2 regions of the Mesorhizobium sp. PUT5 genome follow, and region 1 is predicted to be linked to the other one. Evidence: predicted binding sites of a transcription regulator. Region 1 holds the regulator's gene; the other holds the start of a gene.
What was found. Region 1 encodes PhoB, which activates phosphate uptake and scavenging genes when phosphate is short. Its sites were predicted from a motif close to TGTCATNNANCTGTCAT; they were not measured.

Region 1 (7,981 bases):
GATGAGCGTCGACTTGCCGGCGCCGTTATGGCCGAGCAGCGCCACCACCTCGCCCGGATAGAGGTCGACGGAGGCGTCGTCCACGGCGCGGATGCCGCCGAAGGCGATCGATATGTTCCGCAGATCCACCAGCGGCGGCTGGTCGGGCGTGCGGGCCTGCGTGGTGTGGGCCATGATCGTTCCTCCCTGCCTCAGACGCGCTTGCGGTAGACGGTGTCGAGCCACACGGCGATGACCAGCACTGTGCCGACGACGATGCTCTGCAGCGGCGAATCGATGCCCAGCAGCACCATGCCCGATTGCAGCGACTGCATCAGCAGCGCACCCAGCATGGCGCCCAGCACCGTGCCGGAGCCGCCGGCCAGCGAGGTGCCGCCGATGACGGCCGCCGCGATGACCAGAAGCTCGTCCAGCGTGCCCAGCGCGTTGGTGGAGGCGTTGAGCCGCGCCGAGGAGATCGCCGCGCTCAGCGCCGCCAGCACGCCCATGATCATGAACACCTTGACCGTGATCCAGCGCGTGTTGATGCCGGCCAGGTTGGCCGCCTCCGGATTGCCGCCGATGGCGAAGACGTAGCGGCCGAAGCGGGTGCGATTGGTGACGAAGGTCATGACGATGCCGACCGCCACCGCCATCAGCACCGGGATGGCGATGCCGTGGGCGATGAACAGGCCGCCTTCGGGAACGGTGATGTTGCGGGCGGCGGCGTATCTGTTGACGATGCCGACCGGCCACGGATACGAGTTGGCGATCCACACCGCGCCGAGGATGACGGCGCAGACCACCGCGCCGAGGAAGGTTTCGGCCCAGACCGGCCGCAGCGGAAACTTGAAGCGCTTGCGCTGCCGGCGGCCGTTGAGCAGCAGCCCCACCACGGCGGCGCAGGCCACCAGCCCGACGATCCAGCTCCAGTTCGCGCCGATGGAGCCCTGCGGCCCGCCGCCCATGAGCTGGAAGGTGGCGTCGAGCGGCGCCACGGTGCGCCCGCTGGTGATCCACCAGGCCGCGCCGCGCCAAACCAGCAGGCCGCCCAGCGTGACGATGAAGGAGGGCACCTCCAGATAGGCGATGACGAAACCCTGGAAGGCGCCGATGGCGAGGCCGAGCAGCAGGCCACAGGCCAGCGCGATCACCCAGATCCAGGGATCGCCGAGCGGCAGGCCGACGGTGCGGATCAGTATCTCGGCCTGCATGACGCCCATGACCATGCCGAGCACGCCCTCCAGCGAGCCGACCGACAGGTCGATGTTGCGCGTCACGATCACCAGCACCATGCCGGTGGCCATGATGGCGACCGACGACGACTGGACCGACAGGTTCCACAGATTGCGCGGCGTCAGGAACAGGCCGCCCGACAGCACATGCAGGACGACCCAGATGGCGATCAGCGCCGCCACCATGCCCAGCATGCGCGTGTCCAGTTCGGTCGCCTTGAGGAACCGGCCGAACGCGCCGATATCGGCCGCGCGCGCCCGGTCGAGCGGATCGTTGGTGGTGGTGTCGGTCATGATCTCCTCCCGCCGGTGCCGTCTGGCGCGGTTGCGGCAGCCGATCCTATGGATTTTCCGGCTCCGTTAGAAGCCCCGCCCGGGCCGCCCGCCCGGAAGAAAAACGCCGCGGCTGCAGGGCCGCGGCGTCCCATGTTCTCCAGGATCGCGCTCCGGCCTCAGTCGCAGGCGGCGACGCTGCCCGCCTTGACGCCCGAGCACACCTCGTCCTTGCCGATCCAGCCGGCGTCGATCACCACGTTGAGGTTGTCCTTGGTGATGGCGACCGGCTTCAGGAACACCGACTTGACGGTGTTGCCGCCCGGCGTGGTGAAGTCCTGCACATTGGCGATGTCGGTCATCTTCTTGCCGTCGGCCATCTCGGAGGCGATCTCGGCGGCGTTCTTGCCGAGTTCGCGCGCATCCTTCCACACCGACACGGTCTGGGTGCCGAGCGCGATGCGGTTCAGCGCGGCATGGTCGCCGTCCTGGCCCGACACCGGCACAGAGCCCGCAAGGCCCTGCGCCTGCAGCGCGGCGATGGCGCCGCCGGCGGTGCCGTCGTTGGACGCCACGACCGCGTCGACCTTGTTGTCGTTGGCGGTCAGGATCTGCTCCATGTTCTTCTGCGCGTTGGCCGGCAGCCAGCCGTCCGTATAGGCCTCGCCGACATTCTTGATCTTGCCGGCGTCCATCGCCTCCTTCAGCACCTCCATCTGGCCGGAGAACAGGAAGTCGGCATTCGGGTCGGCGGAGGAGCCCTTGATGAAGGCGTAATTGCCTTCCGGCTTGACGGCGAAGACGCCCTTGGCCTGCAGGCGGCCGACCTCCTTGTTGTCGAAGGTCAGGTAGAAGACGTCCTTGTTCTCGATCAGGCGGTCATATCCGACCACCGGGATGCCCTCGTCCAGCGCCTTCTGCACGGCAGGCCCGATCGCCGAGGCGTCCTGCGCCAGGATGATGAGCGCGTTGGCGCCCTGCCCGATCAGGCTCTCGACATCCGTAAGCTGCTTGGCGGCGGATGACTGCGCGTCGGCGGAGATGTATTTGTCGCCGGCGGCCTCGATGGCCTTCTTCATCGCGGCCTCGTCGGTCTTCCAGCGCTCCTCCTGGAAGTTGGACCACGAAACGCCGATGACCTTGTCCTTGGCCTCGGCGACGGAAACCAGCGTCAGCGACATCGCCGCGCCGGCAAGTATGGCGGCAGTGAATTTCCTCATGATTTCCTCCCTGCGCCCAAGGCGCCTGTGAACCGGCCCGGGGCTTCCGATCCCGGGTCCACGCCAAAGCTCTTTTTTTCGAGCTTCGAAAAAAGTGTGACGCAAGCCGGGCGGCCTGTCAACGGGGTTCACAATGTCGCGAATTTTTTTTCGAGTCTCGAAATAATGTATGACAGCACGGCCTGCTTCTGCCACTATTTCGCTCCGGCGCCGGCAGCCCTGGTGGATCAGGGGCGCGGCCAAGGAGACGGTAAGGCAATGACGGTGGGCATCCGCCATGACGATCTTCGCCGGCGCAACCGCGCCATGGTGATAGGGGCCGTTCGGCGCAGCGGCGAGCCGTCGCGCACCGAGATCGCCTCGATCACAGGCCTGAGCAACTCGACGATCTCGGCGATCTCCTCCGACCTCATCGGCGAGGGAATCCTCGTCCAGCGCGGCAGCGGCCCCGCGCCGCTGAAGCGCGGCCGGCCCCAGATCGGGCTGGAGCTGGATGCGGCGGCCGCGGCCGTGGTCACCGCGGTGCTGTCGCTGAATTTCCTGGCCGTCGCCGTCATCGACTACGCCGGCAGCATCATTTCCGAGGAACAGCGGCGGCTGGACACGCTGGCCCTGCCGCGCGAGGAACTGGTGGGCGAATGCGTCGCGATCATGCGCCGGCATCTCGGCGACCCGGCGCTTTCCGGCAGGCGGGTGCTGCGCATCGCGCTGGCGGTGCAGGGCATCACGGATTCGCACGCCCGCACCATGCTGTGGTCGCCGATCACGCCGCACACCGACATCGCCCTCGCCGACGCGCTGGAGACGGCCTTCGGCATTCCGACCACGATCGAGAACGACTGCAACATGATGGCCGTGGCGCTGCGCTGGCGCGGCACCGACCGCTATAGGCACGACTTCATCGCCATGCTTTTGTCGCACGGCATCGGCATGGGCATCGTGCTCAACGGCGAACTGTTCGCCGGCACCCATTCCTCCGGCGGCGAGTTCGGCCACATGATCCACCGCCCGGGCGGCGCGCTGTGCCGCTGCGGACGGCGCGGCTGCGTGGAGGCCTATGCCGGCAACTACGCGATCTGGCGCAACGCCCATGGCCTGGGCGAGGACACGCCGCCGGCCGCCGACATCGCCGAGGCGGACATGCTGGCGCTGGCGCAGCGGGCGCGCGCGGCGGACGGGCCGGAACGCGAGGCCTACCGCAAGGCCGGCACGGCGCTGGGATTCGGCCTGGGCAACCTGTTCGCGCTGATCGACCCGGCGCCCGTCACCATGGTGGGCGTCGGCGCGCGCGCCTTCGACCTCATCGAGCCGGCCCTGCGCCGGGCGATCGCCCAGACGGCGGGCGGCCAGCATTCGGAATCGATCTCCTTCGACACCGAGCCGGACGAGCTGGCGCTGATCCGCGAAGGGTGCGCCATGCGCGCGCTGACCTTCGTGGACAACGAGATCTTCGCGCCCGGCCCGGCCCCGGGCCCGGCAACGGGCGAAGCGGCGCGAACAGCCCCTCAGTCTTCCTTTATGGCGTAGCCTGCGCCGCGGATGGTGCGGATGACGTCGGGCAGCCGGCCGTCATTGACCGCCTTGCGCAACCGTCCGACATGCACGTCCACCGTGCGCTCGTCGATGTAGATCGTCTCGCCCCAGACATTGTCGAGCAGTTGCGCCCGCGAAAAGACGCGCCCCGGATGCTGCATCATGAACTCCAGCAGGCGGAATTCGGTCGGCCCGAGCCTGATCTCGCTCTTCTTGCGGTAGACGCGGTGCTGCTCGCGGTCGAGCATGATGTCGCCGACCTTCAGCACGGACGAGAGCACTTCGGGCTTGGCGCGGCGCAGCAGCGCCTTCACCCGCGCCATGAACTCCGGCATCGAGAAGGGCTTGACCAGATAGTCGTCGGCGCCGGTGGACAGGCCGCGCACGCGGTCGCTTTCCTCGCCGCGCGCCGTCAGCATGATGACCGGCAGCCGCTCGGTCTGGGGCCGCATGCGCAGCCGGCGGCACAATTCGATGCCGGAGACGGCCGGCACCATCCAGTCGAGCACCAGAAGGTCCGGCACGTGCTCCTGGAGCCGGATCTCCGCCTCGTCGCCGCGCGTCACCACCTCGACCTGATAGCCTTCCGATTCCAGATTGTAGCGGAGCAGGACGCCAAGCGGCTCCTCGTCCTCCACCACCATGATGCGTGGTGCGATCATGCGCCTCTCCGTCCTCGCGTCTCAGCTCGCCGGCACCGACATGGCCGTCTCGTCGAGCTTCGGCCGGTTCGGCGGCAGTTGCTCGCCCGTCAGCACATAATAGGCATTCTCGGCGATGTTGGTGACATGGTCGCCGATGCGCTCCAAATTCTTGGCGCAGAACAGAAGATGCGTGCAGGCGGTGATGTTGCGCGGGTCCTCCATCATATAGGTCAACAGCTCGCGGAACACGGAGGTGTACTTCTCGTCGATGCGTTCGTCGTCGTCGCGCAACTGGGCAAGCGCCGGCGCGTCGCCCGCCACATAGTCCTCGATCACGCCGCCGACCTGCGCCAGCACGAGATCGGCCATGGAATCGATCGAATGCGACAGCTCGCGCGGCACGGCGCCCTGCCCGACCGCGTCGATCCGCTTGGCGATGTTCTTGGCGAGGTCGCCGATGCGCTCGAGGTCGCCGGCCATGCGGATGGCGCCGATCACCGCGCGCAGGTCGTGGGCCATCGGCTGGCGCTTGGCGATCAGGGTGATGGCGCGCGTATCCAGCTCGCGCTGGCGCGCATCCATGACGGCATCGTCGGAGACGACGCGCTGGGCCAGCGCGGTGTCGGAATGGGTCAGCGCCCGCGTGGCGTCGGCCACCATGGTGCCGGCGAGTTCGCCCATGCCGCGGATCAGGCCGCCGATCTGCTTCAGGTCCTCGTCGAAGGAGGCGACGGTATGTTCCATCATGGTCGTGTCCTCGTCTGCGTGGGCCGTCAGCCGAACCGGCCGGTGATGTAGTCCTGCGTGCGCTTCTCGCGCGGCGACGTGAAGATCTTCTCGGTGCGGTCGAACTCGATCAGTTCGCCCAGATACATGAAGGCGGTCTGGCTGGAGACGCGCGCCGCCTGCTGCATGTTGTGGGTGACGATGACGATGGTGTAGTCGGCCTGCAACTCGTCGATCAGTTCCTCGATCTTGGCCGTCGAGAGCGGATCGAGCGCCGAGGCCGGCTCGTCGAGCAGGATAACCTCCGGCTTCACCGCCACGGTGCGGGCGATGCACAGGCGCTGCTGCTGGCCGCCGGACAGCGAAAGGCCGCTGGCATGGAGCTTGTCCTTGACCTCGCCCCAGAGCGCTGCGCGCACCAGCGCCTCCTCCACCCGCACGTCGATCTCGGCCTTCGACAGCTTCTCGTAGAGCCGGATGCCGAAGGCGATGTTCTCGTAGATCGACATGGGGAACGGCGTCGGCTTCTGGAACACCATGCCGATCTTGGTGCGCAGAAGATTTAGATCCTGCGAGCGGTCGAGGATGTTCTCGCCGTCGAGCAGCACCTGGCCCTCGGCCCGCTGCTTCGGGTAAAGCTCATAGATGCGGTTGAGCACGCGCAGCAGCGTTGACTTGCCGCAGCCTGACGGGCCGATGAAGGCGGTGACGCTGCGCTCCGGCAGCTCCAGACCGATGTCCTTCAGCGCCCTGGACTCGCCATAGTAGAAATTGAGGTTCTTCACCTCGATCTTGGCCTTGCCGAGCACGGGCTCGGCCACGACTGTTTCGGGGGACAACATCGGTTTCATCTGTCCTCTCTGCGTCCGGTGAGGCTGCGGGCGAAGATGGAAAGGCCCAGAACCGTCATGGTGATGATGAGCGCGCCGGTCCAGGCCAGTTGCTGCCACTCCTCGTAGGGCGAGAGCGCGAACTGGAAGATGGTGACCGGAAGGCTGGCGATCGGCGCGTTGAGATTGCTCGACCAGAACTGGTTGTTGAGCGCGGTGAACAGCAGCGGCGCCGTCTCGCCGGAGATGCGGGCGATCGCCAGCAGGATGCCGGTGACGATGCCGGAAAGGGCGGCGCGGTAGGCGACGGACCGGATCACCACCCAGCGCGGCGCACCGATGGCCGTGCCGGCCTCGCGCAGCGCGTTGGGCACCAGGTTCAGCATGTCCTCCGTCGTGCGAACCACCACGGGAATGACCAGGATGGCGAGCGCGATGGCACCGGCGATGGCCGAGAAGTGGCCCATGGGCCGCACCATCAGCTCATAGACGAACAGGCCGATGATGATGGAGGGCGCCGAAAGAAGGATGTCGTTGATGAAGCGCACCACCGTCGACAGCTTTGAGAAGCGGCCGTATTCGGCCATGTAGGTGCCGGCCAGCACGCCGATGGGGGTGCCGACGGCCACCGCGATCACCGTCATGACGATGGAGCCGGCGATGGCGTTGGCGAGACCGCCGGCGTCGCCCGGCGGCGGCGTCATCTGCGTGAACACCGAGACCGACAGGCCGGCCAGTCCCTTGTAGACCAGCGCGCCGAGGATCAGCGCCAGCCATGCCAGGCCGATGCCGGCCGCGCATGTGCACAGCCCCATCATGACGGCATTCCTGGCCTTGCGGCGGCGGTGAAGCGAGGAGGAAGGCACGGACATGGCTCAGGCTCCGGCGCGGCGGTCGATCCGCAGCAGCATGAAGCGCGCCGCAGCGAGGATCAGGAAGGTGATGACGAACAGGATGAGGCCGAGCGCCACCAGCGAAGAGGTGTAGAGGGCGCCGTCGGCTTCCGTGAATTCGTTGGCGATGGAGGCCGAGATCGTCGTGCCCGGCGCGAACAGCGAGGCGCTAATGCGGTGGGCGTTGCCGATGACGAAGGTGACCGCCATGGTCTCGCCGAGTGCGCGGCCGAGGCCCAGCATGACGCCGCCCATGATGCCGACGCGGGTGTAGGGAATGACGATGCGTCGCGTCACTTCCCATGTGGTGCAGCCGATGCCGTAGGCCGATTCCTTGAGCACGGCCGGCACGGTGTCGAACACGTCCTTGGTGATGGAGGTGATGAAGGGCAGCACCATGATGGCCAGGATCAGCGCCGAGGTGAGCAGGCCGATGCCGTAGGGCGGACCGGCGAACAGGTTCTCCAGCACCGGCACGCCCTTGAACAGGCCGATCACGAAGGGCTGGAGATAGACCTGGAGGAACGGGGCGAAGACGAACAGGCCCCAGATGCCGTAGATGATGGAGGGAATGCCCGCCAGCAGTTCGACGGCGATGCCGATCGGCCGGCGCAGCGGCCGCGGGCACAATTCGGTCAGGAACACGGC
Region 2 (7,981 bases), 1.8 Mb from region 1:
CGATTCGATGAAGCCCGGCGCGACGCAGTTGACGGTCACGCTGCGGGTCGCGATCTCCTGGGCCAACGACTTGGAAAAGCCGATCATGCCGGCCTTGGAAGCGCAATAGTTCGCCTGGCCAGGGTTTCCGGTCACGCCGACCACGGAGGTGATGTTGATGATGCGGCCGTGGCGGCGGCGCATCATCGGATGGGTGAGTTCCCGGGTCAGGCGGAACACGGCGGTCAGGTTCACCTCCATCACCGAATCCCAGTCCGCGTCGGACATGCGCACGAACAGCCCGTCCCTGGTGATGCCGGCGTTGTTGACGAGGATGTCCACTCCCTCCAGTTCGGCTTCCGCCTTCTGGCCGAGCGCCTTGACTTCGTCGCGGTCGGACAGATTCGCCGGGAAGAGCTTCACCCGGTCGCCCAGTTCGGCAGCCAACGCCTCGAGCCTCTCCATGCGGGTGCCATGCAGCCCGACGGTCGCTCCCTGCGCGTGCAGCACGCGCGCGATCGCTTCGCCGATGCCACCCGTCGCCCCGGTGACAAGCGCCTTGCGGCCGGTCAGATCGAACATTGTTGTCTCCTTGGAACGCTCTCCCGGTAAGAGAGGTCGAATGTAACAGGTCAGCCCAAAGTCGCCAGCGCCGCGTCCACGTCGGCAGGCGTGCCGACGGAAGCCGTGGCGATGTCGCGGTTGATGCGCCGGGCCAGGCCTGACAGCACCTTGCCCGCGCCCACCTCGTAGAGCGTAGTCATGCCGTTGGCGCCGAACCATTCCACCGTCTCGCGCCAGCGCACGCGGCCCGTCACCTGCTCGACCAGGCGGCTGGCGATGGTTTCGGGATCGCTCGTCGGCGCAACGGACACGTTCGACACGACCGGCACGGCCGGCGCAATTTTCTTCACGCCGGCCAGTGCCTCGCGCATCGCTTCGGCGGCCGGCGCCATCAGCGCGCAATGGAAGGGTGCCGACACCTGCAGCATCAACGCGCGCTTGGCGCCCTTTTCGGTGCACAGCCTGGCGGCCAGTTCGACCGCCGCCCTGGCGCCGGAGATGACGAGCTGCCCGCCGCCATTGTCGTTGGCCACCTGGCAAACCGATCCCTTCGCGGCTTCGGCGCAGGCGGCTTCGACGTCGGCCTGCTCCAGCCCGATGATGGCGGCCATGGCGCCCTCGCCCACAGGCACGGCGGACTGCATGGCGTTGCCGCGGATGCGCAGGAGCCGCGCCGCATCGGCCACGGAAACGAAGCCTGCGGCGGCAAGCGCCGAATACTCGCCGAGCGAGTGGCCGGCGACGTAGGAGACCTTGTCCTTCAGCGAAAAGCCGCGCGCTTCCAGCGCCCTGACGGCAGCGAGCGAAACCGCCATGAGCGCCGGCTGGGCGTTGGCCGTCAGCGTCAGCGTCTCCTCCGGGCCTTCCCAGATAACGGCGGAAAGCTTCTCGCCCAGCGCCTCGTCGACCTCCTCGAAGACGCGCCGCGCCTCGGGGAACGCATCGGCCAGGTCCTTGCCCATGCCGACGGCCTGGCTGCCCTGTCCGGGAAAGGTGAATGCGATCGCCATGTTGCTGACCCCGTTCCGTCTCTCGATGCCTGCCTGTGGCGCAAGCGGCCCCGCCAAGTCAAGCCCGCCGACGGCCGGGGTCCCGCCGGCCGGCAGGCCGTGGGCCGCTCACGCATGATTAAAGGCAGACACTATTTTTTGCCGGCTTGTCCCGCTTTTGCCGCAACCGCCGGGTTTGCGTGACGGTTTCATGACAGTTAAATGACATATTTTCGCGTGCGTTCCGGGAGTTGGAGTTGGCGACGGGCAGAGCAAACACAGCAATGGCCGCATCTGCGGGCACGAGCATTCCGCCACGCGCCGGAATGCGGAGCGCACGGATTTGGCCCGCAGCCCGCTACGGCTTCTATTCGCTTCTGGCTTCGGCCACCCTCGTCTTTGCCATCGAACTGATTTTTCGGGGTGATTTCGGCTCCACGACCGGCTTCTTCCTGCAGCCGTTCAAGCCGGGCTGGACGACGATCGTGCTTTTCACGCTGACGGTGATCGCGCTGGACGCGTTGCTGGGCCGCGCATATCAGGCGCTGATCCTGGTGGCGCCGCTGACGCTGACGCTGGCCTTCATCGGCCATCAGAAATCGCACTATCTGGGCGATCCGCTCTATCCGACCGATTTCCTCTTCGCTCGCCAGATCGTCGACCTTCTGCCGCTTCTGGTCCGTGAGAGGCCGCTGACAGGCCTGGCCATGGTCGCCGGGCTGGCAGGCGTCCTGGCTCTGCTCATCTTCGCCTGGCGTCAGTGCTGCCGCCGAATCCGCGTCATGAGCTACCGGGGCCGTGCCGCCCGGCTGGCATTGTGCATCCCGTTGCTGGCCTCTTTCGTCTCCATCATGGACTACGCCACATTCTCGTGGACGCGAGACCGGCTGAACATCATCCCGATGATGTGGGACCAGAAGGAGAACTACAACTCCAACGGGTTCGCGCTGGCCTTCGCGCTCAACGTGCCGATGGCGCATGTCACGGCACCCGCCGGCTATTCCGACAAGGCCATCGCGGCCATCGCCAAGCCCCAGGTCACAGCCTCGGTGCCGGCGGATAAGCCGGACATCATTATCGTGATGAGCGAATCCTTCTGGGATCCGACGGAACTGCCGGGCGTCACCATCACGCCGGACCCGATTCCGACGGTGCGGTCGCTGCAATCGGGTTCGGTGTTCTCGCCGGAATTCGGCGGCATGACGGCCAATGTCGAGTTTGAGGCGCTGACGGGCTTTTCCAACGCGTTCCTGCCGGCCGGCTCGATTCCCTACCAGCAATATGTGCGCGCGCCGGTTCCCTCGCTGGCCACCTTCCTGAAGAGCGAGGGCTACGAGGCGCGGGCCATTCACCCCGGCACCAACTGGTTCTGGAACCGTGGCAACGTCTACCAGGATTTCGGCTTCGACGATTTCAAGTCGGAGGAGAACCTGCCGCCCATGATCAAGCGCGGGCCGCTGGCCTCCGACGAATCGATGACCGACGAGATCATCCGCGAGGGCGAGGAGACGGACGCGCCGTTCTTCTTCTTTGCCGTAAGCCTCCAGAACCATGGGCCTTACGAGCCCAATCGCTACCCAGACGCCGCCCACGCAGTGCAGGCTTCCACCAGTCAGTGGGCACGCGATTCGCTGCAGAGCTATGCGGAGGGCGCAGCCGATGCCGACCGCGGCCTGCAGCGCCTGATCGACTGGGCTAAGAATCGCGACCGGCCGACCGTGATCGCTTTCTTCGGCGACCACCTGCCCCCGCTCGGCCCCGTCTATGTCGAGACCGGCTTCCTCAAGAACAACGTCGCGCCCCGCAAGGAAGCCCCCGACCAGATGCTCAGGCACCACAATACCCCGCTGGTGCTGTGGTCGAACAGGACCGGCCCGGTCGAGCAGACCGGCGCGATCAGCCCTGCCCTGCTGCCCTTCCACGTGCTCAAGGCGGCGGGCATCACCCACCCCTACTACACGGGCTTCCTCGGCGCGCTCAGCGAACGCTACCGCATCGTCGACCGCAACGTGCTCTTCGACGCCAATGGCGAGGCGACGCCCGACTGGGCGCAGCAAAAGGAGACCGACCCGGCGATCCGCGATTTTCGCTACCTTCAATACGACATGATGTTCGGCAAGCGCCGCGCCGGCCCCGATTTCTTCCCCGAGACGGTGAACAAGCTCATTGCCCACACAAGCTGAGAGCCGGTCCGGCCGGGCGACGAGGGACACGAAGGCTTGACTTTCCGGGCGCATTCTTTATGTGTCGCGCCAAGTTTCCCGCGCCCGGGCGCCGTGCCCGTGCTCCTGCGGCTCGAACCCCAGACATCAACGGACTGACATCATGGCCAAAGCCGCAAACATCAAGATCAAGCTTCTTTCGACCGCCGATACCGGCTTCTTCTACGTGACGAGCAAGAACAGCCGCACCAAGACCGAGAAGCTGTCGTTTCGCAAGTACGATCCGGTCGCCAAGAAGCACGTCGAGTTCAAGGAAACCAAGATCAAGTAATTCGGGGTTTCCGCCGAAAACAAAAAAGCCGTCCTTCGGGGCGGCTTTTTTGTTATGGCCCCCAGGCCGGCGCCTCACAGAAGGCCGAGTTCGGCCAGGTCCTGTCTGAGCTTCGCAGGCATCTCGGCCAGCGCCGAGCGCCCCGTTCCGAGGTCGGCGGGCGCATCCTCAGGCTTCAGATAGCGCCAGCCCTGGAAGGCCCGACGCGGCTGCCACTGCGTGCGCACGACATGCGGATCGAGCACGAGGCGGCAACGGCCGATGCCCTCGGCATCGGTGAAGGGCCGGATCTCCGTGATGAGCTGGCGGCATTGCACCGAGCCCTTGATGACCCAGTAGAGCGAGCCGCCGTCCACGATCTCGGCGCCACGCGTCGGCACCATACGGGTGGTATGGTACTGCTCCACGGGCTGCCCGGCCCGTCGGCATTCGTCGAGCCTGAAGGCGATCCACTCCTCAAGGTCCTCGACGCTGTCGCAGCCGACGCACAATTTTATCAGGTTGAGAGCCATGGCTTCACGTTAGCCCGCCGCCGACGCGCGTCAACGGCCTGAACCGTTTCTCCACATGCGGCGCATCAGCACTCCACCACATTGACCGCAAGGCCGCCCAGGCTGGTCTCCTTGTATTTCTCGTTCATGTCCAGCCCGGTCTGGCGCATGGTCTCTATCGCCGCGTCGAGCGGAACAAAATGTGTTCCATCGCCCTTGATGGCAAGGGAGGCGGCCGTCACCGCCTTGACCGCGCCGAGAGCGTTGCGCTCGATGCAGGGCACCTGCACCAATCCGGCTACGGGGTCGCAGGTCATGCCCAGATGATGCTCCAGTGCGATCTCCGCCGCGTTCTCGACCTGCTCGGGCGTGCCGCCCATGACCGCGCACAGGCCGGCGGCGGCCATCGCCGAAGCCGATCCCACCTCGCCCTGGCAGCCGACTTCGGCACCGGAGATCGAGGCGTTGGTCTTGATGATGCCGCCGACCGCCGCGGCGGTGAGCAGGAAGTCGCGGATGCTGGCCTGATCCGCTTCCGGGTGGAAATGCAGCCAGTAGCGCAGTACGGCCGGCAGCGTTCCCGCCGCCCCGTTCGTCGGTGCGGTGACCACGCGCCCGCCTGCCGCATTCTCCTCATTGACCGCCATGGCGTAGATCGACAGCCAGTCGTTGGCCAGCACCGGATTGGGCCGGTTCTGCTGCCATTCCTCCTGCAGCTTGTCGTGCAACTGGCGGGCGCGGCGGCGCACCTTCAGGCCGCCCGGCATGATGCCTTCCTGCGTCAATCCGCGCTCGATGCAGCCGCGCATGGCGCCCCAGATCGCGTCCAGGCCGGAATCGAGCTCCGCGCGCGGCATGTGCGTCTCCTCATTGGTCCGCTTCATGTCGGCGATGGAAAGGCCGCTCCTGGCCGCCATGGCGAGCATCTCGGCAGCCGTCTTGAAGGGATAAGGCACCTTCTTTCCCTCGGTGTTGACCGAGCCGCGCGTCTTCATGCGCTGCAACTCCTCCTCGGAAACCACGAAGCCGCCGCCGATGGAATAATAGATGCGTTTCAGGAGCAGCCGGTCGCCGGAATCATAGGCATAGAAGGCCATGCCGTTGGCATGTCCGGTCAGCGGCGTCTTCTTGTCCAGCACGAGATCCTTGCCGGGATCGAAGCGGTAGGAGGGGTGTCCGGGCGGAGCGATTCGCTTCTCGGCCGCCACCTTGGCGATGATGGTATCGACATGGTCGGGATCGACGCTTTGTGGAGTGAGCCCGGTCAGGCCCAGCACGACAGCGCGGTCGCTGCCGTGGCCGATGCCGGTATAGGCCAGCGAGCCGTGCAGGCTGGCGCCAAGGCGGTCGACCTTCGCGCCGGCTGGCCGCGGCCAGTCGTCCGACAGCAATTCGGCAAGAAAGCGCGTGGCCGCCGTCATCGGCCCCATCGTGTGCGACGAGGACGGGCCGATGCCGATCTTGAACAGGTCGAAAACCGAAAGGAACACGCGAGGATCTCCCAAAGCAAGCGTTGGCCTACATATAGGAAACCGGCAACAGCGCGCGACGGAATTCGCGCCATCCGGCTGCCGTTTTGCGCACGCGCCTGCAAACCGGTTATCTTGGCCGGCCGCACCGCGACGTGCGGACAATCAGCCGACCGGCGAAACCGGAGCGCGCGCGGCTACCACCATGCCTGCGGCTGGAACCTGCCTGCCGCCTGTTCGATGACATGGGCGGTCTGGAACAGCGTTTCCTCGTCGAAGGGCCGGCCGATGAGCTGCAGCCCCAGCGGCAGGCCCTTGGCGTCGAGCCCCGCAGGCACGGCGATGCCCGGCAGGCCGGCCATGTTCACCGTCACCGTGAAGATGTCGTTGAGGTACATCTTGACCGGATCCGCGCTCATCTCCTCGTCGGCCAGGCCGAAGGCGGCCGAAGGCGTGGCGGGCGTGAGGATGACGTCGACGCCGGCGGCGAAGGCGTCCTCGAAATCCTTCTTGATGAGCGTGCGCACCTTCTGCGCCTGAAGGTAGTAGGCGTCGTAATAGCCGGCCGACAGCACATAGGTGCCGATCATGATGCGGCGCTTCACCTCGCGGCCGAAGCCGGCGGCGCGGGTGTTCTCGTACATCTCCACGATGTCCTTGCCCGGCACGCGCAAGCCGTAGCGCACGCCGTCATAGCGCGCGAGATTGGACGACGCCTCGGCCGGCGAGATGATGTAGTAGGCCGGCAGCGCATATTTTGTGTGCGGCAGCGAGATGTCGACGATCTCGGCTCCCGCCTCCTTCAGCCAGGCGATGCCCTTCTGCCACAGCGCCTCGACCTCCTGCGGCATGCCGTCCAGGCGGTATTCGCGCGGAATGCCTACCTTCATGCCCCTCACCGGGCGGCCGATCGCCGCTTCATAATCGGGCACCGGCAGATCCGTCGACGTGGTGTCCTTGGGGTCCACCGAGGCCATGGACTTGAGCAGGATCGCGGCGTCGCGCACGTCGCGCGCGATCGGCCCGGCCTGGTCGAGCGACGAGGCATAGGCCACGATGCCCCAGCGCGAACAGCGTCCGTAGGTCGGCTTGATGCCGACCGTGCCGGTGAACGCCGCCGGCTGGCGGATGGAACCGCCGGTGTCGGTTGCGGTGGCGCCCGCGCACAGGAAAGCCGAGACGGCAGCGGCCGAGCCGCCGGAGGAGCCACCCGGCACGAGCTGCTTGTTGGAGCCTTCCGCCCGCCAGGGATTGACCACCGGGCCATAATAGGACGTCTCGTTGGACGAGCCCATCGCGAACTCGTCCATGTTGAGCTTGCCCAGCATGACCGCGCCGTCGGCCCAAAGATTGCTGGTGACGGTCGATTCATAATGCGGCTTGAAGCCGTCCAGCACATGGCTGCACGCCTGCGTGTGGATGCCTTCGGTGGCGAACAGGTCCTTTATCCCCAGCGGGATGCCTTCCAGCGCGCCGCCCTGCCCCTTCGCCAACTTCACGTCCGAGGCGCCCGCCATATCGCGCGCCTTGTCGTGGGTGACCGCGATATAGGCATTGAGCGCCGGGTTGACGCGGTCGATCGCCGCCAGATAGGCGTCCGTCAGCTCGACGGCGCGGATTTCTTTGGCCTTCAGCTTGCTGCGCGCTTCGGCGATCGTCAGTCGGGTCAGGTCGGTCATCGGACAGGGTCTTTTTTACAGGAGCGGGGCGGCCGAAGCGGGAAAAGCGACGCTATTCCACCACTTTGGGGACAAGGAAAAAATTCTCTTCCGTGGCCGGCGCGTTGGCAACGATGTCGGCGGCCTTGTTGCCGTCGGTGACGACGTCCTGCCGCTTCTTCATGGCCATGGGCGCCACCGAGGTCATCGGCTCTACGCCGGTGACGTCGACCTCGTTCAACTGCTCGACGAAGCCGAGAATCACGTTCAACTCGCCGGTCATGCGCTCGGCATCTTCCTCGCTCACCGCGATGCGGGCGAGGCGCGCCACGCGCTTC

Region 2: the regulator PhoB is predicted to act here: its motif matches at 1,744-1,760, upstream of ACTDI4_RS12555 (LTA synthase family protein).

Annotation. Positions count from the first base shown of each region.
Region 1 covers NZ_JBQOSO010000003.1:4,073,917-4,081,897, forward strand. Annotated here, with positions in the region: gene ACTDI4_RS21410 (ATP-binding cassette domain-containing protein) at 1-174, opposite strand, end outside; gene ACTDI4_RS21415 (sugar ABC transporter permease) at 192-1,508, opposite strand; gene xylF (D-xylose ABC transporter substrate-binding protein) at 1,667-2,707, opposite strand; gene ACTDI4_RS21425 (ROK family protein) at 2,966-4,234, shown strand; gene phoB (phosphate regulon transcriptional regulator PhoB) at 4,213-4,902, opposite strand; gene phoU (phosphate signaling complex protein PhoU) at 4,924-5,631, opposite strand; gene pstB (phosphate ABC transporter ATP-binding protein PstB) at 5,658-6,461, opposite strand; gene pstA (phosphate ABC transporter permease PstA) at 6,458-7,312, opposite strand; gene pstC (phosphate ABC transporter permease subunit PstC) at 7,316-7,981, opposite strand, start outside.
Region 2 covers NZ_JBQOSO010000003.1:2,260,914-2,268,894, forward strand. Annotated here, with positions in the region: gene fabG (3-oxoacyl-[acyl-carrier-protein] reductase) at 1-561, opposite strand, end outside; gene fabD (ACP S-malonyltransferase) at 612-1,553, opposite strand; gene ACTDI4_RS12555 (LTA synthase family protein) at 1,859-3,715, shown strand; gene rpmG (50S ribosomal protein L33) at 3,858-4,025, shown strand; gene ACTDI4_RS12565 (DUF1489 family protein) at 4,100-4,537, opposite strand; gene ACTDI4_RS12570 (L-serine ammonia-lyase) at 4,603-6,006, opposite strand; gene gatA (Asp-tRNA(Asn)/Glu-tRNA(Gln) amidotransferase subunit GatA) at 6,183-7,664, opposite strand; gene gatC (Asp-tRNA(Asn)/Glu-tRNA(Gln) amidotransferase subunit GatC) at 7,717-7,981, opposite strand, start outside.